One region of the Streptomyces kurssanovii genome, then DNA from elsewhere that is predicted to be linked to it. Evidence: riboswitches for the same ligand, from Rfam matches in the RefSeq annotation. Region 1 holds a riboswitch; each other region holds the start of a gene.
What was found. A riboswitch is a leader RNA that binds a small molecule or an ion and turns the genes downstream of it on or off. The one in region 1 is predicted to bind cobalamin.
Positions count from the first base shown of each region.

Region 1 (6,595 bases):
AGCGTTCCAGGTCCATCGGATTTCCGCGCTGGAAAATCATCCCATTGATGGAACTCGACCCGCCGAGCAGCTTTCCGCGGCCCTGGGTGACGCGCCGTCCGTCCATGAACGGTTCCGGTTCCGAGACGTAGCACCAGTCGTAGAAACGGTTGCCGATGACCATCGTCAGCGCGGCGGGCATGTGGGTGAAGATGTCCCAGATCCAGTCGGGCCGGCCCGCCTCCAGGACCAGGACCTTGTTTCCGGGGTCGGCGCTGAGCCGGTTCGCCAGTGCGCAGCCGGCCGATCCCCCGCCGACGATGATGTAGTCGTACGCCGTCCGGCCCATGCCGCTCCTCGGATTCTTTGCACTCCCCATCATGACGCGCTAAACATAAACAACGGGGAATTCCGGCGCGCAACGGAGCGGCTGCATTCGGCTCAACCGGGGAAGGACTGCTACGTCCAGTCTGTTTATCGGCGGAAAGTGGAAATCCGCGTCGAGCGGCGCCACACGCGAGATTCTGAACCCCTACGACCAGTCCGTGGTCCGCACCGTGGACGAGGGCGACCGGACGGACGCACTGGCGGCCGTGGCAGCGGCGCGGGCCGCCTTCGACGGGGGCCCATGGCCCTCCTGGACGCCGCGGCAACGCTCCGAACTGCTGCACAGAACGGCGGAGTACCTGCAGCGGGACCGTGCCGAGATCGCCCGGCTGGAGACTCTGGACACCGGGAAGACGCTCGTCGAGAGCGGCATCGACGTCGACGACGTGACGGCCGTGTTCCGTTACTACGCGGGCCAGGCCGAGGCGGACTCCGGACGGGTGGTGGACGCGGGAGACCCGACGATCCGCAGCCGCGTCGTTCATGAACCGGTCGGTGTGTGCGCGTTGATCACTCCCTGGAACTACCCGCTGCTGCAGGCGTCGTGGAAGGTGGCCCCGGCGCTGGCCGCCGGCAACACGATGGTGCTCAAGCCCAGCGAGATCACCCCGCTGACCACCGTCAGGATGGTGGAGCTGATCGAGGAGGCCGGCGCGCCCGCCGGCGTGGTCAACCTCGTACTCGGTGCGGGCGCGACGGCCGGCGCGCCGCTGGTGGAGAGCCCGGACGTCGATCTGGTCTCCTTCACCGGCGGGCTGTCGACCGGCCAGATGATCATGCGTACGGCGGCCGACACCGTGAAGAACGTCGCCCTCGAACTGGGCGGCAAGAACCCCAACATCGTGTTCGCCGATGCCGATGTCGAGACCGCGATCGACCACGCTCTCACCGCCGTGTTCTTCCACGCCGGCCAGGTCTGCTCGGCCGGTACCCGGCTCATCGTCGAGGACTCGCTGCACGACGCCTTCGTCGCCGAACTGGTCGCGAGGACCGAGCGGATCCGGCTCGGCAACGGACTGCACGAGCACACCGAGAGCGGCCCCCTCGTGTCCGCGGAGCACCGGGACAAGGTCGAGGCCTATGTGCGGCTCGGCATCGAGGAAGGGGCGAAACTGGTCGCGGGTGGCAAGCGCCCGGACGAACCTGAGCTGAGCCACGGCTTCTTCTACCGGCCGACGGTTTTCGACGACTGCACGCAGGACATGCGCATCGTGCAGGAGGAGACCTTCGGTCCCATCCTGACCGTGGAGCGGTTCACCGACGAGGACGGTGCGGTCACCCTGGGCAACCACACCGATTACGGGCTCGCCGGCGCCGTGTGGACCAGGGACGCCGCCCGGGCCGAGCGGGTGGCGAGGCGGCTGCGGCACGGCACGGTCTGGATCAACGACTTCGGCCCGTACCTGCCCCAAGCGGAATGGGGTGGGTTCAAACGCTCCGGCATCGGCAGGGAACTCGGTCACGAAGGGCTCGCCGAGTACCGCCAGGCCAAGCACATCTACGAGAACACCGCCCCCGTGCCGCAGCGCTGGTTCGCGCGCTGAGCACCGGAAACGGAAGTGCCCGGGCAGGCTTCATGTCTGCCCGGGCACTGCTCGGACCGGCCCGACCCCGCACCTCGCGAGCCTGCCGCCGGTGCGTTCCCGGCGGGCCGTCGGCGGGCCGTTCCGGCGGACTGCACGGAGCGACGGGCTCCGGCGCCCACCACCTGCGACGATGGTGACGTGGCCGTGGCTCGGTGCCCTGCGCGGCGTGCGGCCGTCGGTCACCTGCCGGGCAGGAGCCGCCCGCGATCTTGCGCTCCTTCGCGCACCAACGAGAACGTAGCCCAGAAGCCCACCCTGCCGAGCTTCCCAGGAGATACCCATGAGGATGCTGATCAACGTTCCCGAGACCGTGGTCGCGGACGCCCTCCGCGGGATGGCGGCGGCCCACCCCGATCTGGCCGTGGACGTGGACAACCGGGTCATCGTGCGGCGTGACGCGCCCGTCGAGGGGAAGGTGGCCCTCGTCTCCGGCGGCGGCTCGGGGCACGAGCCGCTGCACGGCGGTTTCGTCGGGCACGGGATGCTCGACGGCGCCTGCCCCGGGGAGGTGTTCACCAGCCCGGTGCCCGACCAGATGGTGCGGGCCGCCGCCGCCGTCGACAGCGGCGAGGGCGTGCTGTTCATCGTGAAGAACTACACCGGTGACGTGCTGAACTTCGACATGGCGGCCGAACTCGCCGAGGACGAGGGAGTGCGGTTGGGAAAGGTGCTCGTCAACGACGACGTCGCGGTGACCGACAGCCTGTACACCGCCGGGCGGCGCGGCACCGGGGCGACCCTGTTCGTCGAGAAGATCGCCGGGGCCGCCGCGGAGGAGCGGGCACCGCTGGAGCGGGTCGAGGCGATCGGCCGGCAGGTGAACGAATCCTCCCGCAGTTTCGGCGTGGCGCTCAGCGCGTGCAGCACGCCGTCGAAGGGCGGTCCCACCTTCGATCTTCCCCCGGGCGAGCTGGAGTTGGGCATCGGCATCCATGGCGAGCCGGGGCGGGAGCGGCGCCAGATGATGACGTCGCGGGAAATCGCCGACTTCGCCGTGGACGCCGTGCTGGAGGACCTGCGGCCCTCCGGCCCGGTGATCGCGCTGGTCAACGGGATGGGCGCGACGCCGCTGCTGGAGCTGTACGGGTTCAACGCCGAGGTCCAGCGCGTGCTGGCGGAGCGGGACGTCGCGGTGGCCCGTACGCTCGTCGGCAATTATGTGACCTCTCTCGACATGGCCGGCGCATCGGTGACGCTCTGTCAGGTGGATGAGGAGCTGCTCAGGTTGTGGGACGCGCCGGTGCAGACTCCGGGGCTGCGATGGGGACGCTGAGGGCCTGGAGCCTCGAAGTCACACCGTTCGAACCGACCGATCCCAGGGAGTTCTTGTGCTCGACACCGAATTCTTCCGCCGTTGGCTGGCCGCTGTCGCCGCCTCGGTGGACCGGGAGGCGGACCGACTGACCGAGCTGGACTCGGCGATCGGCGACGCGGACCACGGCAGCAACCTCAGGCGGGGGTTCACGGCCGTCGTGGCGGTCCTGGAGAAGGAGCCCCCGGCGACGCCGGGCGCCGTGCTGATGCTGGCCGGGCGGCAGCTCGTGTCGACGGTCGGCGGGGCGTCGGGCCCCCTGTACGGGACGCTGCTGCGGCGCACCGGCAAGGCGCTGGGAGACGACGCCGAGGTGACACCGGGGCAGCTGGCCGAGGCGCTGCGGGCCGGCGTCGCCGCGGTGGCCCAGCTCGGCGGGGCGAAGGCCGGTGACAAGACGATGCTGGACGCCCTCGAGCCGGCGGTGGCTGCGCTCGGCGACACCGCGGAGTCGTTCGCGGCTGCCCGCGAGGCCGCGGAGCGGGGCGCGTCGGCCACCGTGCCGTTGCAGGCGCGCAAGGGCAGGGCGAGCTATCTCGGTGAACGGAGCATCGGCCACCAGGACCCGGGCGCCACATCGTCGGCGCTGCTGCTGGCGGCGCTCGCCGAGACGGCGGAAGCGGCGGAGGGAACGGCCTGATGAGCGACGGCAAGCAGGTCGGCATCGTGCTGGTCTCGCACAGCGGGGAGGTCGCCACCGCGGTCGCCGAACTGGCCAAGGGGCTCGCGGGCGGCGGCGCTACGGCCCCGGTGGCCGCGGCGGGCGGCACGCCCGACGGGGGCCTCGGCACCAGCTCCGAACTGATCACGGCCGCGGCGGAGCAGGTCGACGGCGGCGCGGGCGTCGCCGTCCTCGTCGACCTGGGCAGCGCCGTCCTGACGGTCAAGGCACTGCTGGCCGAGGGTGACGAACTTCCCGCCGGTACCCGCTTGGTGGACGCGCCGTTCGTGGAGGGCGCGGTCGCGGCCGTGGTGACGGCCTCCGCGGGCGCCGACCTGGACGCGGTGGAGGCCGCGGCGTCGGAGGCGTACGGCTACCGCAAGCAGTGAGGGACGGGCGGTGCGGCGGCGGGTGTGGCGAACGGCTCACCCCGCCGCCCGCCGGTGCGCCCGTGCGCGGCTTGTGATGTCGCTGGTCGGCGCATTACTGTCACGGGGCCTTGGTGTTCGGGAAACCGGTGCGGTACCGGTGCGGCCCTCGCCACTGTGATCGGGAAGTCCGGCTCCACCCCCTCACGGGGAGCCACTGGGACACCGCGTGAACGCGCGGTGCCCGGGAAGGCGGAGTCCGGGCGGCATGACCCGTCAGCCAGGAGACCGGCCAGGGTGCGTTGTCCATCCACGAGGTGCTGGAGAGGGTCTCCCACATCATGCATATAGCCGAGGGGTATCTGCCCCCGCTGCACGCGGTCGCCTGGGGCGTCGCGTCGGCCCCGTTCGTCGTCCACGGCGTACGGGCCCTGGACCGCGAGGTCCGGTCCAATCCCGAATCGACGTTGCTGCTCGGCGCGTCAGGGGCGTTCACGTTCGTCCTGTCGGCGCTGAAGATCCCGTCGGTGACGGGCAGCTGCTCGCACCCGACCGGCACGGGCCTCGGGGCCATTCTGTTCAGACCGCCGATCATGGCGGTGCTCGGCACCATCACCCTGCTGTTCCAGGCCCTGTTGCTGGCCCACGGCGGACTCACCACGCTGGGCGCGAACGTCTTCTCCATGGCCGTCGTCGGGCCGTGGGCGGGATACGGGGTGTACCGGCTGCTGCGCCGCTTCGACGTGCCGCTGATGGTGAGCGTGTTCTTCGGCGCGTTCGTCGCCGACCTGTCCACGTACTGCGTCACCAGCGTGCAGTTGGCGCTGGCCTTCCCCGACCCGGGCAGTGGCATCCCGGGCGCGCTCGCGAAGTTCGGCGGCATCTTCGCCGTCACGCAGCTTCCGCTGGCGGTCAGCGAGGGGCTGCTCACCGTGCTGGTGATGCGGCTGCTCAGCCGGTCCAGCAAGGGCGAACTGACCAGGCTCGGTGTGCTGGTCACGGGTGCGAAGAAGGAGGAGGCGGCGCGATGAGCCGTAACGCGAGGATCAACACCCTGCTGCTGCTCGCCGTCGCGGCGCTGGCGGTACTGCCGCTCGTCCTGGGGCTCGGGGACCACAAGGAGGAGCCGTTCACCGGTGCCGACGGCGAGGCTGAGGCGGCGATCACCGAACTCGAGCCGGACTACGAGCCGTGGTTCACCCCCCTGTACGAACCGCCGTCCGGCGAGATCGAGTCGGCGCTGTTCTCCCTCCAGGCGGCGCTCGGCGCGGGCGTCCTGGCGTACTACTTCGGGCTGCGCAAGGGCCGCCGTCAGGGTGAGGAGCGGGCGGCGGCCGAGCGGGCCGGGAGCAGGACGCCGGACGGCGAGACAGCCGCCTCCTCGGTCCCCGGCTCGCGGAGCGAGGGCCCGGACGCCACGACGACGGCGCCGTAGCGCCGATGCTGCCGATCGACGCGGCGGCGCACAGCAGTCGCTGGCGCCGCCGCCACCCCTGTGAGAAGGCTGTCCTGGGCCTCGGTCTGACCGTCACGGCCGTCTGCCTGCCGCCCTGGCCGGGCGCCGTCCTCGTCGCCGCCGCGACGGTCGCGATCCTGCTCGGCCCGGCCGGTGTGGCAGCGCGCCAGCTGTGGCGGGCGTTCCGCATCCCGCTCGGGTTCTGTGTCACCGGAGCCGTACCGCTGCTGTTCGCGGTGGGCGGTCCGGACGGCATGGTGGCCTTCGCGCCCGACGGGCCCGGCGACGCGGCGCGGCTGCTGCTGCGCACCTCCGCCGCGTCGCTGGGTGTGCTGCTGTTCGCGTTCACGACACCCGTGTCGGACGTGCTGCCCCGGCTGGTGCGCGCGGGCGTGCCGCCGGCCGTGGTGGACGTGGCGCTCGTGATGTACCGGATCAGCTTCCTGCTGCTGGACGCCGTCGCCAACATCCGCCAGGCGCAGGCCGCCCGGCTCGGCCATGCGAGCAGGGCGGCCGCCTGGCGGTCGCTGGCCGGCCTCGGCGCGACCGCTTTCGTGCGCGCCTTCGACCGGGCCGGCCGGCTGCAGGCCGGGCTCGCGGGCCGGGGATACGACGGCACTCTGCGGGTGCTGGTGCCGCGGGCGACGGTGTCACGACCGTTCCTCGCCATGGTCGCCGCGCTGCTGTCCGGGATCGTCGCCCTCACTCTCGTACTCGAAAGGTGTCTGCCATGAACCACTCCCCCGCGGGCCGGGCCGTAGTGGAGCTCGTCGAGGCGGGTTACGCGTACGAGGACGGGCCCGCCGTGCTCAGCGGCATCGGTCTCGGCCTCATGGAGGGCCGTTC
Region 1 is NZ_JBFAQK010000019.1:82,278-88,872, reverse strand. It holds gene betA (choline dehydrogenase) at 1-328, opposite strand, end outside; gene AB0K36_RS16355 (aldehyde dehydrogenase family protein) at 414-1,910, shown strand; gene dhaK (dihydroxyacetone kinase subunit DhaK) at 2,233-3,225, shown strand; gene dhaL (dihydroxyacetone kinase subunit DhaL) at 3,281-3,904, shown strand; gene AB0K36_RS16340 (PTS-dependent dihydroxyacetone kinase phosphotransferase subunit DhaM) at 3,904-4,314, shown strand; cobalamin riboswitch at 4,409-4,604, shown strand; gene AB0K36_RS16335 (energy-coupling factor ABC transporter permease) at 4,635-5,324, shown strand; gene AB0K36_RS16330 (energy-coupling factor ABC transporter substrate-binding protein) at 5,321-5,728, shown strand; gene cbiQ (cobalt ECF transporter T component CbiQ) at 5,734-6,483, shown strand; gene AB0K36_RS16320 (energy-coupling factor ABC transporter ATP-binding protein) at 6,480-6,595, shown strand, end outside.

Region 2 (6,595 bases), on a different contig from region 1:
TCGCCTGCGCTTCGGCCACCTGCTTCTCGAAGTCCGCGATGAGGGTCCCGGCGCGGTCCTCGACGTCGAAGATCGTTCCCAGGTTCCGCAGGTCGGTGTACAGCGCTGCGAGCGGTGGCATCACCCCGCGGGCCTTCCCTCGCCCGTTGCGGCACGATTCGCTCAGGAGGTACGAGTCGATCCCCACCTTCTCCAGCTCGGCCGGACTGAAGCCCTCCCCCTCGTTGAAGCCGTAGTTCCAGCCCGCGAAGACAAGATCGGCGCGGGCGTCGAGGACCAGTTCCTTGTTGATCGTCTTCTTCGAGAGCCACTTCGTCTTCTGGTAAGCGTCCTTCCAGGGAACGGCTTCGAGATCGCCCCTGTCGTCGGGCATCACATAGCCCGCCATACGGTCCTCAAGTCCGAGTGCGAACATGATCTCGGTGATACCGACGTCATTGGTGACCACGCGCTGGGGGGCCTTGTCGTAGCTCTTCTCCTGGCCGCAGTTCTCGATGGTCACCGGATAGTGGCCGCCGCGTGCCTGGGCACCACCACCCTCCTCGTCCTGAGAGGTGACCTCCGCGCCGCATCCGGTGAGCACCAAGGCGGCGGCGAGTGCGAGTGCGGCGGGGCGTACGAGATTCGGCATGATGGCCATGACTCCTCAAGAAGCGGGCTGAGCGGGCAGGAGACGATCGAAGAGCAGTTGTACGGCGCCGGACTCCGGATGCGGCACACGGTGTGCCCGTACGCCGAAGACCTCGGCCAGCAACTCGGGCGTGAGCACGTCGTGCGGAGCACCGTGGGCGACGATCCGGCCGCTGTCGATGACGTAGAGGAGGTCACAGTGGAGCGCGGCGAGGTTGAGGTCGTGCAGCGCGGTGAGTACCGTCAGCCCACTTCCGCGCACCAGAGCCAGCACCTCCAACTGCTGGGCTATGTCGAGGTGGTTGGTGGGCTCGTCGAGCACCAGTACGCGCGGCTGCTGCGCGAGCGCGCGGGCGATCAGGACCCGCTGCTTCTCGCCGCCGGAGAGGGTGAGGAAGCCGCGGTCGGCGAGGTGACCGGCGCCGACCCTCACCAGCGCTGCCTCGCACGCCTTCCGGTCCTCGTCGGTGGTCCGGGCCACGGACCGCTGGTGCGGCAGGCGCCCCATCGCAACGACCTCGGCGACCGTGAAGTCGAACTCGCTGACCGCTTCCTGGGGCAGGGCGGCCAGCCGACGGGCGCCTTCGCGCGCACTCAGGGAGTGCAGGTCCTCACCGCCGAGCCGGACCGCACCGGCCGAGGGGCGCAAGGCCCGGTAGACGCAGCGCAACAGCGTGGACTTGCCACTGCCGTTGGGCCCGACCAGCCCGACGACCTGCCCGTCGTCCGCGCTCAGCGTCACCTCCCGTACCAGCCGCGCGCCGGCGACCTCGACCGTCAGTGCATCGATGTCGACACGCATCACGCGCCTCCGAAGGTGTAGGAGCGGCGGCGCATCAGCAGCACGAAGCACGGCACGCCGATGACTGCGGTCAGCACGCCCACCGGCAGCTCGACGGGCGCGAGCACCACGCGCGACAGGATGTCCACCCAGATCAGCAGGACGGCGCCCGCGAGTGGGGCGACGGCCAGCAGCCGGCGATGGTCCGCGCCGACGAGCATCCGTGCGGCGTGCGGAACCATCAGGCCGACGAAACCGATCGCACCGCTCACCGCGACCACGGCCCCCGTGACGGCGGCACATACCAGGAACAGCTCCTTGCGCAGCCTCCCCGCGTCCACCCCCAGGGCGGCCGCGGTCTCGTCACCCATCGCCAGGGCGTTCAGGCGACGCGCTGACACAGTGAGGTGGGCGAGGCCGACGAGCACGGCTCCCGCGGCGATCGGCACGGAGGCCCAACTGGCTCCGCCGAGGCTGCCGAGAAGCCACATCATCGCGGAGCGGGCCGCCTCGCCACGCTCGGCCGCGAACACCATGAACGTGGTGACGGCCGACAAGCCGTAGTACATCGCGGTACCCGTCAGGACGAGCCGCAGCGGGGTCAGACCATCAGCGGTGCGGGCGATCGCGTACACCAGCGCCATGGCGAGGAGCGCGGAGAAGAACGCCGCCGTGGACAGCGCCCACAGACCGAGAGCGCCGAAGGCCCCAAAGAGAAGGACGGCATTCGCACCGACGGCCGCACCCGAGGAAATACCCAGGACGAACGGGTCGGCGAGGGCATTGCGGACCATGGCCTGCACAGCGACGCCGATCGCCGACAGGCCGGCCCCGACGACAGCGGCCAGCACGGCTCGCGGAAAGCGCAGCTCCCACACGATCGTGTAAGCCGACACTTCGTCATGCGTCAGGGATCCGCCGGTCAGCCCGGCCCACAGAAAACGCAGTACCTGGCCCCAGGACAGTCCTGACGCCCCCATCCCCGCCCCACAAACGATGGAGAGCACGAGCGCGGCGCACAGGGTGACGAAGAGAAGGGACAGCGATACGCGCTTGGGCGGCGCGGGGCCGACGCCGGCGGGCGCCGTGTGAGGTGGCGCGGTCGGCTCGAGTTCCAGGGGTGTGGCCACGGGCGGATCGCCTTCGCCTCAGGCCGTGCACCCACGTGAGCACAGGAGCGGCCCGGGACGCGGGGCGCCCTGTGCAGCGCCCTCTCGCAGTCCACGGCGAATTGACAGGAGCCTTCACCACCGCGGGTAATCGGGCTCACGGGGCCACGTGTCGGGCTCCGCCTACCGTTGCGGGTCAGCGCCGGACTTCGACCGGCTTCCCCCGCGGGGTGCTCGCAGCATAGCGCTTACGAAGGGCGCTCCTTCGCCACAGGGGAAATTCCACAAGGGGGGCCGATTCACCTTCCTTCCGGTGATTGGCCGGGGGCGGCGGCTGTGTGCTGCAGGCGTCACTCGCACTGGGCAGGGTCGACGGTGGCGACGGGAGTCGCCTCGTGATCCTCAAGCTCCCTTGCGAACCGGCGACCTCGCTCGAACTGGTCCACCGTCCCAGCCGTTGACCGGTCGACGTGGGTAGCGGTTTCGACCACCTTGCGATCCGAGTGGACGTACTGGCCGCCGCCCTGGAGCCGCTGCCCGAGCCGGCCTGGAGCCGGGCCCTGTCCAGTACCCCGGCGGCCCTCGCGGCCCGAAGGCATCGTGGCTCACCGACACGGACGGATACCGGATCGAGTTGGTGGAGTGGCCACCCGGACACCCCGACGGCATCACCGCCGCGGACGAGGGCCGCGTCGATAGGTCTGCGGCGGCAGCCCGAAGCTGCGATCCGCGCCGGAGGAGCGCCAGGTCGGCTACGTCCTCGCCGTGCCTGCTCCCATGAAGTCACTACCGATGCCGGGAAGTTCCGCCCGGATGTGCTGGCCGCGAAAGCGCCCAGGCGGGACTGGCAGAAGGTGCCCAGGCGGGCCTGGAAGAAGCTGTCGGCAGGAGCCGGCGCGAAGAGCTACCGCTTCTACGACTGGTCCGTCATCGACCTGGCCGGACCCGCCCCGTCAGCCACCAGTTGCTGATCCGCCGCAACCGCACCACCGGCGACAGCTCCACAGCCATGAAGATCACGAACTGCGATGAACGGTCAGTGATCGTCCAACTCAACGAACTGGCTCACCCATGCCCTGAAGCGATCGTCGGACTTCTTTCGCCCGGTCCAGAGCACGTGCGGGTCCTCCGGTGGCTCAAGGCCGAAACTCTGGTTCAACCAGGTGAGGAACTCATGGTGGCCATCGCTGTGTTCCTCAACGTCTCCAGCGGCAAGAAACCCGAAGTCATCGACAGGCTCGCTGTCGATGGCCAGAAGCTGGAACAGCTCCATCAGGTTTCGCGCGATCACATAGAGCTGCCCTTCGTCGCCGACCAGGACGACGGGCAGAGTGGCAAGGTCGGTCCGATCGTCGCACCGCCACAGCGCGTAGTCGGAGCCGGAGTGGTTGGCCTGCGCGAAGGGGATGAACCGGCTCAGGAAGTCCGGATGCTCCGACCAGGTGTGGAGGCCGGCGTCTGCGCCGTACTCGCGCAGTTCGAAACCCTCCGAGTAGTAGACAGCACCGATCCGGTCCTCGAACTCCTTGAGCAGGTTCAGCGCCAAGATTGGCGAGTACGCCTCGCTCATGTGGCCTCCTTGCTGGGCCGGGTCACCTGGCGCGGTTGCGGACGACTTGCACTGGCCAGGTGATGCTATCGACGCAGGGGACCTTTGGGCAGTGCCGCCAATAATCGCGCGCTCTCCACGGTCACCATCTGTCGCTCCCCCGGCCGTCGCTGATCCACGAGCTCTCCTCCGCCCTCGACCGGGACTCCGTGGTGTCCCTCGCACTGGGCGCGGCCGATGACCGCACATCGGAGCTTCCCGCCCTTGGCGGTCTGACGGGGCTGCGGTGCCTGCACATACGCAATCCGACGTCCACGGTGTCCCTGAACCCACTCGCCGACAGCGGCATCCGCGAACTCGTCCTCGACTGTGTGCCGGTCGGCCTGGACCTCTCCTCGCTCCAGGCCGTTCCGCTGCTGACCACGCTGAGCCTCGGCTTCGCCGACCGTGCCGCCCTCCCCGAGGTCGCGCTGCCCTCGATCACGTCCCTGCGGCTCAAGGGGGTGGCGGACACAGCGCCGTTGCCTGACTTCGCCACCCTCTTCCCCAGGCTCACCCGGCTGCACCTGTATCTGCACCGCAGGCCCGCGCCGGGCGCCCCTCGACCTGTCCCGAGTGCGGGGCATCGACTCCGTCACCGTCCGCGTCCGGAACACCACGAAGGTCATCGGCCTCGACGGGCTCGACCCGGAGCGGGTGTCGGTCACCGTGGAGGCGCCACCGAACCGAACAGCGGTAGACCTGGAGGCAGGAACCGCGGTAGTCCGGATCCCGGGGGCCGCTCAGTAACAGGCCTCCCCTCTCGCAGTCACACGTTAAAGAACAGCTAAGTGCGTGTTCTAAAAAAGGCTGGGCCTGATGGATGGACCAGAAGGGTTGGGTTAAGGCTGGTGGCCCCATGTTCCTGGGAGGTGGTCAGCTGGTTCGGTAGCGTCCTCGCATGATTAACGGTGCTCACGTGGTGATCTATAGCCGGGACGCGGAGGCTGACAGGGCCTTCTTCCGAGACGTTCTCGGATATAAGAACGTCGATGCTGGCGACGGGTGGCTCATCTTCAAGCTGCCGCCGGCCGAGATCGCTGTGCATCCGGCGCAGGGGCCCTCGCACGAGTTCTTCTTGATGTGCGATGACGTGAAGGTCACCAGGGAAGAGCTCACGGCGAAGGGTGTTGAGTTCACCCAGCCCGTCAGCGATGAGGGCTGGGGTCTGATGACTGTGCTGCGTCTCCCCGGTGGCGGCGATTTGGGGCTGTATGAACCGCGTCATGAGAGAGCTCACGCGCTCTGAGTCACTGTCCGGACCGCATGACGATCATGACCCTGGCGGGGAAGGTTGCCGGGCGGGTCCAGGATTCTGAGCCATCGCAGGTCAAGGACTGGAGGGCCTTCCTTCGTTCATGTGTGGCGTCCCGGTGCCGCATCAGGACTGCAGTTCCTTGCGCGTGCCGCTGGTGATCTCGATCTTCCGCGCCTTGGCCTGCTCGGCCACCGGGATCCGCAGCCTCAGGCCGCCGGCGTCGTGCGTCGCCTCGATGTGCTCGGTGTCGAGGTTCTCGCCGAGAAAGAGCTGCCGGGGAACTCGCCGGTCGGCCGCAGGGGGATCACGACCTGCACTCCCTCCTTCGGCCGCGGCGTGCGCACCGCGGCCGAACGGTCAGCACATCCCGCTCCATCTCGACGTCCACGAAGTCCGGATCGACAACTGGAAGATCGAAAAGATGATCTGCTGGGACCCTGGGATCTCGGCGGCTCTGGTCGGCTTCGGTGGCGCTGTCGTTGGTGGAGCCGTTGCCTTCGGTGGTGCGTGGCCGGACCTCCTGGCCATCTTCGGCTGAGAGCCGGAATTGCACAGTCAGCGGTCCGCCAAGGGGCGCGGAGAACCGCACAGGGCCGGCGTTCTCGAGCAGCGGCCCGGGAGGCGTAGCGCACAACCACCTTCTACTGTTTGCCGCACATGCCTCCACCACCGAGCATGCGCCTGACCCGCACCGCACCTCTCGCCCTCCAGGACGGTGAACCAGCGTAGCCAGGAGCCGGTCGACGAATACCAGCTTGTACGTCGCACCCGCACCCACAGCCCGACGACGCGGGCGATCAGCCGGCTCGGCATCTCTTCGCGCCTGCCACACCGGCCGCAGCTCGGACACCAGATCAGCGATCAAGGACGCCGAGCGTCCCATGACACGAAGCCCGACAGGACCAACCTGCGTGCTTCAACTCCCACCCCACACGCAGGCCAACGACCCAAGTCAGCCGTCGTGGTGCGCGGGTTGGTGCGCTGACCTCCACCCGGACTCTTCGGTGACCACCTGGATATGTCCAACGCCGCCTGGGTTCCACGAGCCCGGCGATGTCTGGCGCTTGTGGAGGTCTGGGTCCCCGTCGACTTCGTCGGCGGGGACCGCGGCCGCTCCGGCTCCGAGGCCCGCTCGCCCTCGGTATGACCCCGGGGAGTGAGCGGAGCCACATCCTCCGCAAGGGCTTCGTCAAGACGCGCCCTCCTGACGTATGGGCTCCATCAAGGGT
Region 2 is NZ_JBFAQK010000003.1:95,782-102,376, reverse strand. It holds gene AB0K36_RS04185 (ABC transporter substrate-binding protein) at 1-631, opposite strand, end outside; gene AB0K36_RS04180 (ABC transporter ATP-binding protein) at 647-1,432, opposite strand; gene AB0K36_RS04175 (FecCD family ABC transporter permease) at 1,432-2,541, opposite strand; cobalamin riboswitch at 2,646-2,785, opposite strand; partial or broken gene AB0K36_RS04170 (VOC family protein) at 2,880-3,202, shown strand; partial or broken gene AB0K36_RS04165 (IS701 family transposase) at 3,220-3,517, shown strand; gene AB0K36_RS04160 (hypothetical protein) at 3,557-4,090, opposite strand; gene AB0K36_RS04155 (VOC family protein) at 5,028-5,357, shown strand; gene AB0K36_RS04150 (Hsp20/alpha crystallin family protein) at 5,490-5,603, opposite strand.
Region 2: it holds a riboswitch for cobalamin, as region 1 does, so the genes downstream of both, AB0K36_RS04175 (FecCD family ABC transporter permease) here and AB0K36_RS16335 (energy-coupling factor ABC transporter permease) in region 1, are expected to answer to the same signal.

Region 3 (6,595 bases), on a different contig from region 1:
TTGGCGCTCAGCTCGCCGACCGGCCGGCCCATCAGCACCACCTGGCTGGAACGGTCGCTGCCGGGCTTGAGGAGTACGGGATTCATCAGCGCGGTCGGCTCCACGCGCGCGGCCTGCGCCTGCATGGCCTGCGCCCGCCCGATCTCCGCGCCCTCGCGCGTCACGAACGAGTTCAGGGACATGTTCTGCCCCTTGAACGGCGCCACCTTCACACCCTGGCGCACCAGCCACCGGCAGATCCCGGCGGTCACGACACTCTTGCCCGCGTCCGAGGTGGTCCCGGCGACGAGCAGCCCCCCACCGGTCATGCCGGCCTCCTTCCGCCGCGGCCCTGCCGCAGCACCCGCCCCGCCGCGCAGACGGCGAGGGTCAGCAGGCCGACCCGGCGCGACAGCCGCACCGCCCGTCCGATGTCACCGAACTCCACCGCACGCCCGGCCCCGTTGAGCACCGGCCGGTGCTCGACCCGCCCGCCGTACGAGAGGGAACCGCCCAGCCGGACCCCCAGGGCGCCCGCGAAAGACGCCTCCACAGGGCCCGCGTTGGGGCTCGGGTGCTTGGCCGCGTCCGCGCGCCAGGCCCGTAGGGCTCCGCGCCGGTCCGGGCCGCAGACGGCCGCCAGCGCGGCGGTCAGCCGGGCGCCGGGCCACCCGGCGACGTCGTCCAGGCGGGCCGACGCCCAGCCGTACCGCAGGTAGCGGGGCGACTTGTGGCCGACCATCGCGTCCAGGGTGTTGACCGCCCGGAAGCCGACCAGCCCGGGTACGCCCGCCAGCGCTCCCCACACCAGGGCGCCCACGACGGCGTCGGAGGTGTTCTCGGCGACGGACTCGACGACGGCGCGGGCGATCTGCTGCTCGTCCAGGGCTTGCGGGTCGCGCCCGCAGAGGTGGGGCAGCCGCTCACGGGCCGCCTCGACGTCCCCGGCGGCCAGCGCGTCGCCGATGGCCGTGGCCTCCCGCCCCAGGGTCGTACCCCCGACGACCGCCCAGGTGGCGGCGGCGGTCAGCGCGACGGACGCGGCAGGGGAGCGGCGTACGGCCCGGGAGGCCAGCACGGCCGCTGCGACGGCGCCACCGGCGCACACAGCGGTGTGCAAGGCGCCCCGGCCGCGGTGGTCACGCCAAAGGACACGCTCGACGGCGCTCGCGGCCCGTCCGAACGCGGCGACCGGATGCCCGCGGCGGGGATCGCCGAGGAGCAGGTCACCGGCGAGGCCGGCGGCGGCGCCGTACACGAAGACTCGGTCGGCACGCACGGGATCAGCGATCCCAGGGGTGGTGTCCGACGGACAGGGCTGTACCGCGGCCGGGCATGCGAAAAGTCCTCACTCAGGGTCCGCGCCCTGGTTCGACGTGACCGGCGGTGAGAGTTCCTGGCTCCCCGGGGTTCCTCCCGGGTGACAGTGGCGGGACCGCGCCGGATTCGCACCGGACTTCCTCTTCTGCCGCCGTTGTTGGCCCCGGCAGTCCACCACGCGCGCGAACGCCCGTCAACTCACCATTGACCTGCGGCGGGGCAGTGTGCCGAGCCCCACACGGGCGGACACACGAAGGCCGGGCCGCGAACACCTAAGGGTGCGCGCGGCCCGGCCGTCGAAGGCGGTGCGGTCGTCAGACGACGATCAGGTAGATCCCGTAGGACACGGCCGCGGCGCAGAGGGCGAAGCAGGCGTACGCGCCGGTGCGGGCCAGTGCGCCGGAGCCGCCGGCCTGAGTGGCCGCCTCCTGCTTGGTGAGGCCCACGACGCCCAGGGTGAAGAGTCCCACCAGCGCGACGGTGGCGACGAGGCTCACGCCGAAAACGGAGCCGAGAGCAGTCCAGTCGATCTTCATTCCGTTACTTCCTTACACCGTGGCCGGGCGGGGCGACTCGGTCTCGGGTTCTGCCGGGGCCGCGATGGTGGCCTTCAGGTCACCGACGGGCGGCGGGGTGACGGCCGCGATGGCGGTCGTGACGACGCCCGCGGGCTCCTCCTCCACGTCGTTGACGTTGGTGTGGTCGACGACCTGACGGCGCGAGATGAACCAGATCGCGACGCAGGAGGCGACGAGGAAGACGGCGACGGCCGCGACACCCCAGTCACCCTGCTTGGTGACGTACTCGGAAGCCGCCGCGACGAGACCGGCGGCCGGCAGGGTCAGACCCCAGGCCACGAACATCCGGGTGGCGGTCGACCAGCGGACCACACCGCCCTTGCGGCCGAGCCCGGCGCCCATGACGGCGCCCGAGCACGAGTGCGTCGTCGACAGGGAGAAGCCGAGGTTGGAGGAGGCGAGGATCACGCTGGCCGCGCTGGTCTGGGCGGCGAAGCCCTGCTGCGGCTGGAGGTCGGTGAGGCCCTTGCCCATGGTGCGGATGATGCGCCAGCCGCCGAGGTAGGTGCCGAGCGCGATCGCCACACCGGCGGACACGATGACCCACATCGGAGGGTTGGAACCCGGGGCGACGACATTGCCGGCCACGAGGGCCAGCGTGATGATGCCCATCGTCTTCTGGGCGTCGTTGGTGCCGTGCGCCAGGGAGACCAGGCCCGCGGAGGCGATCTGCCCGGCGCGGTAGCCCTTCGCCGTGGCCTTCGGGTCCGTGTTCTTGCCGATCTTGTACGTCAGCCGGGCCGCCAGCATCGCGGCGAGGCCGGCGACGAGCGGCGCGGCGACGGCCGGGATCAGGACCTTGGTGACGACGACGCCGCCGTTGACGCCGCCGAAGCCGACCGAGGCGACCGTGGCGCCGATCAGACCGCCCATGAGGGCGTGCGACGAGCTGGACGGCAGGCCCACCAGCCAGGTGAGCAGGTTCCACAGGATGGCGCCGACGAGCGCCGCGAAGATGACTTCAGGTGTGATGCCTGATTCGTCGACCAGTCCACTGGAGATCGTCTTGGCGACCTCCACGGAGAGAAAAGCACCGACGAGGTTCAGAACGGCGGACATGGCCACCGCGGTTTTGGGCTTCAGAGCGCCGGTCGAGATGGTCGTCGCCATCGCGTTGGCGGTGTCGTGGAAACCGTTCGTGAAATCGAACACGAGAGCTGTCACGATCACAATCGCGAGCAGCAGTGTGATGTGTTCCATTTACCCAGGCAATCGTTTGACGTCATTGACGCGAGGACCGTAAGCAACCTGGATGAACGGAAGGTGAACTGGGTCGGGCGCTGCGGTGTCCCCAAGTGATGACGGCCGATTCCGCTTGTCCGTTTTCGGGCCTCCGTCGCGCTCCCCGCAGCCACTCGAACACCCTCCGTGTCCCCGAGCCCGGCCGGCTCCGCCTGAAAGGATCGCGGGCATGACTGATGAGGCGCGGCAGAGCGCGGTCGAACGCGCATGGCGGGAGCTCGTGGACACCGCCCGCAGAACGGCGGCCGAAGGTCTCGTGGTGGGCACCTCCGGCAACGTCTCCGTACGGGTGGGCGAGCTGGTCCTCGTCACCCCGAGCGGTGTCCCCTACGACCGGCTCACCCCGCGGGACACCGTCGCCGTCGACCTCGACGGCAGACAGGTCCTCGGCGGCCTGCGGCCCACCAGCGAGCTGCCGCTGCACCTCGCTGTCCACCGCCACACCGGCGCGGCCGCCGTCGTGCACACGCACGCCGTGCACGCCACGGCGGTCTCCACGCTCGTCCCCGAGCTGCCGCCCGTCCACTACATGACCGCGGCCCTCGGCGGCCCGGTCCGCGTCGCGGGCTACGCCCTGTACGGCACGGAGGAGCTGGCCCGGAACATGCTCCACGCCCTGCGCGACCGCACGGCCTGCCTCCTCCAGAACCACGGCACCGTCACCTACGGCGCCACCCTGTCCGAGGCGTACGACCGCACGGCCCAGCTCGAGTGGATGTGCCGCCTCTGGCTGACGGCCTCCTCCGTCCCCGGCCGCACGCCGACCCTCCTCTCCGACGCGCAGCTCGCGGAGGTCACCCACCAACTCCACGACTACGGCCAGCCGCCTGCCTAGCTCCGGCACCCCTCCTCCCCGAAACCGGGGCCGGACCCGGGACCCCACGGCCTTCGGCAGCGCCCCTTCCAGCCCTAGGGCCCGGGGCCCGACATCCGGCTCAGCCGACGGCACCACGCTCAGCCGCCGGCGGAGTCCGGCGCGGCTGGTGGCATCCGGCTTTCCGGCAGTTCCAGCTCTGCCGGCGGCCGGGGCCGGACGCGCCGGCTCCGGCTCTGACCGGGCCGCTCCTGAGCCTCCTCCGCACGGAGGCTTCTCCGGCCCGCCGGAGATCGAGACGCGGGGGCAGGTGCGGAGCCCCCGAATAGACCGCGCGAGCGCGGGCAGATCCGGGGGGCCACGGACCGGTGGGCCCCGGCCCTGCCCCGGTCGCGGGGAGCGGGGTCCCTACGGCCGCCAGGCCGCACGGGGAGTTCGAGGCGCGGAGCTCCGGGGGCGGGGCCTCGGACCCCGCGCGGAGCGCGGCGGCGGGTCCGGGCGGTGCCCGGTTCCGGGAAGACGTCCACGTCGCAACACTCCCGGCCCCGCCCACTGGCCCCCTCCCGCGCCCGCCCCGACACTGGTACACGTGCGCCCCGCTACAGCGACGGCAGCGGCCGTCACCACCCTGATCGGCGTCGGCGCGGCGGCAGTCGCCGCCGGCCGCTACGCGAGCCACGCCGCCCTGCGGGCGGCCGACAGGCCCCTGCCCGGTGACCCCCGGCTCACCGTCCACGCCACACCCCCCGGCGCCGTCGTCATGACCCGCAGCCTGGCCTCGCTGCGCCCGGGCACCTACGGGCTGGAGGGGTCCGGCGTCCACGCGGTCGTGGGGGAGGTGCTCAGCGGCGTCCCGCACGACGCGGACACGGTCGTGCGCCGCCTCGTGCGCGTCACCGAAGGCGAGCTGAAGCCCGGCACCAAGGTGCGGCTCACTCCGCAGGTCCACCGGGGAGACCCGGCCGGCGCGCTCGGCATAGAGCACTCCGAGGTCCTCGTCCCCGGCGAACTCGGCGCACTCCCCGCGTGGTTCGTGCCCGGGCCGCGCTCCACCTGGGTGATCGCCGTGCACGGGCTCGGCACCACCCGGGAACACACCATGAACGTGCTGGGCTGCCTGCACGCCCTCCAGTTCCCGGTGCTGTCCCTCGCCTACCGGGGAGACTCCGGCGCCCCGCGGCCCCCGGACGGGCTGGGCAACCTCGGCGACTCGGAGTGGCGCGACCTCGACGCCGCCGTCCGCCACGCCGTCCGCTACGGCGCCGAGCGGGTCATCGTCCACGGCTGGTCCGTCGGCGCCTCGATGGCGCTCCACGCCGCCGCCAACTCCGGTCTGCGGGACCGGATCAGCGGCGTCGTCCTCGACTCGCCGGTCCTCGAATGGGAGGCGACGGTGCGCGCGCTGGCCGCCGCCCGCAGGACCCCCGCCCCGCTGCTTCCGCTCGCGGTCCGGGCCGCCCAGGGCCGCACGGGAGCGCACGGCGACCGCCTCGCCGAAGCCGGCGACCCGAAGTCGCTGGCCGTACCGACGCTGATCTTCCACGGCCCCGACGACACCCTGGCTCCCTGGCGCGGCTCGCGCCAACTCGCCGCCCGCCGCCCCGATCTGGTCACCCTTCACACGGTCCCGCAGGCGCCGCACGCCGCCATGTGGAACGCCGACCCGAAGGGGTACGAAGAGGTCCTCAGGCGCTTCCTCACCCCCCTCATGTGACCCGCGTACGACGCCCGTGGGACGGCCGTCCAGCGCCGCCCGACAGGTTCCGTTTGGGCTTTCGGGGTGTCAACGGGAAGACTGCACCCCGTGACGTCCCGAAAGCCTGATGAGCAATTGGCGCGCAACTCCAGACTCCGTCTTGTCCGCTCGCGGTCGCTGGCCACCGCGCGACGGGCCGTGACGACCCGGCGGAACCGTCCGGCGCCCCGGCCGCCGGAGGGCACACCCGCCCCCGCCGAGCTCGCGCGCCAGGCGCGGGCTGTCCTCGCCGACGCCGTCCGCATCGCCCGCTGGGCGGCCGCCGACCGCGACCACGGCACCGCACCCCTCTCGGCCGGCGCCCAGGAACGGGCCGCTGCCGCCCTGGACCTGACCATGGACGAGGTGCGGGCCGGCTGGGACCGCGCCCGCCTCGCCGGCCTCGTCGAACTGCACGGCGACACGGTCCGCCCCGGCTGGCGCCTGCGCGCCTGGGACCGCGACGACATGGCCGTGCTGCGCGGCTGGGTCGCCCTCTTCGACGCCTGGTCCCTGATCCACCCCGCTCCCGGCGACGTCGCTCCCGCGGCGGTCGCCGAGGTGGTCGAGGCGGTGCCCCAGGTGCTCTCCCTCCTCCAACTGTCGGCCGGCCCCGTTCTCACGCCCGCCCTGCTCGACCTGCTCCAGCAGCGCGTCGCCGAGCTCCGCGAGGAACGCTGCGAGGTCCCCTACGGTGCCCCGGCCGAACCGCAGACCGGGTCCGGTGCCGCGGAGGCCCCCGTCGCCGCCCTCCTCGACTGGGCGCTCGAGGGCCTGTCCGCCGTCGGCGCCCTGACTCTGGAGCGGGGCCAGGCGACCCTCACCCCGCTCGGCAACTGGGCGGTCTGGGTCAAGCTGGAGCAGATCTGCGTGGCCGCCCAGAGCCCCGCCGGCAACATCGAGCAGTCCGCGGAGGACATGCTCCGG
Region 3 is NZ_JBFAQK010000038.1:15,657-22,251, forward strand. It holds gene AB0K36_RS23680 (cobyric acid synthase) at 1-308, opposite strand, end outside; gene AB0K36_RS23685 (cobalamin biosynthesis protein) at 305-1,258, opposite strand; cobalamin riboswitch at 1,348-1,490, opposite strand; gene AB0K36_RS23690 (hypothetical protein) at 1,614-1,835, opposite strand; gene AB0K36_RS23695 (inorganic phosphate transporter) at 1,848-3,077, opposite strand; gene AB0K36_RS23700 (class II aldolase/adducin family protein) at 3,289-3,954, shown strand; gene AB0K36_RS23705 (alpha/beta hydrolase) at 4,523-5,647, shown strand; gene AB0K36_RS23710 (hypothetical protein) at 5,738-6,595, shown strand, end outside.
Region 3: it holds a riboswitch for cobalamin, as region 1 does, so the genes downstream of both, AB0K36_RS23685 (cobalamin biosynthesis protein) here and AB0K36_RS16335 (energy-coupling factor ABC transporter permease) in region 1, are expected to answer to the same signal.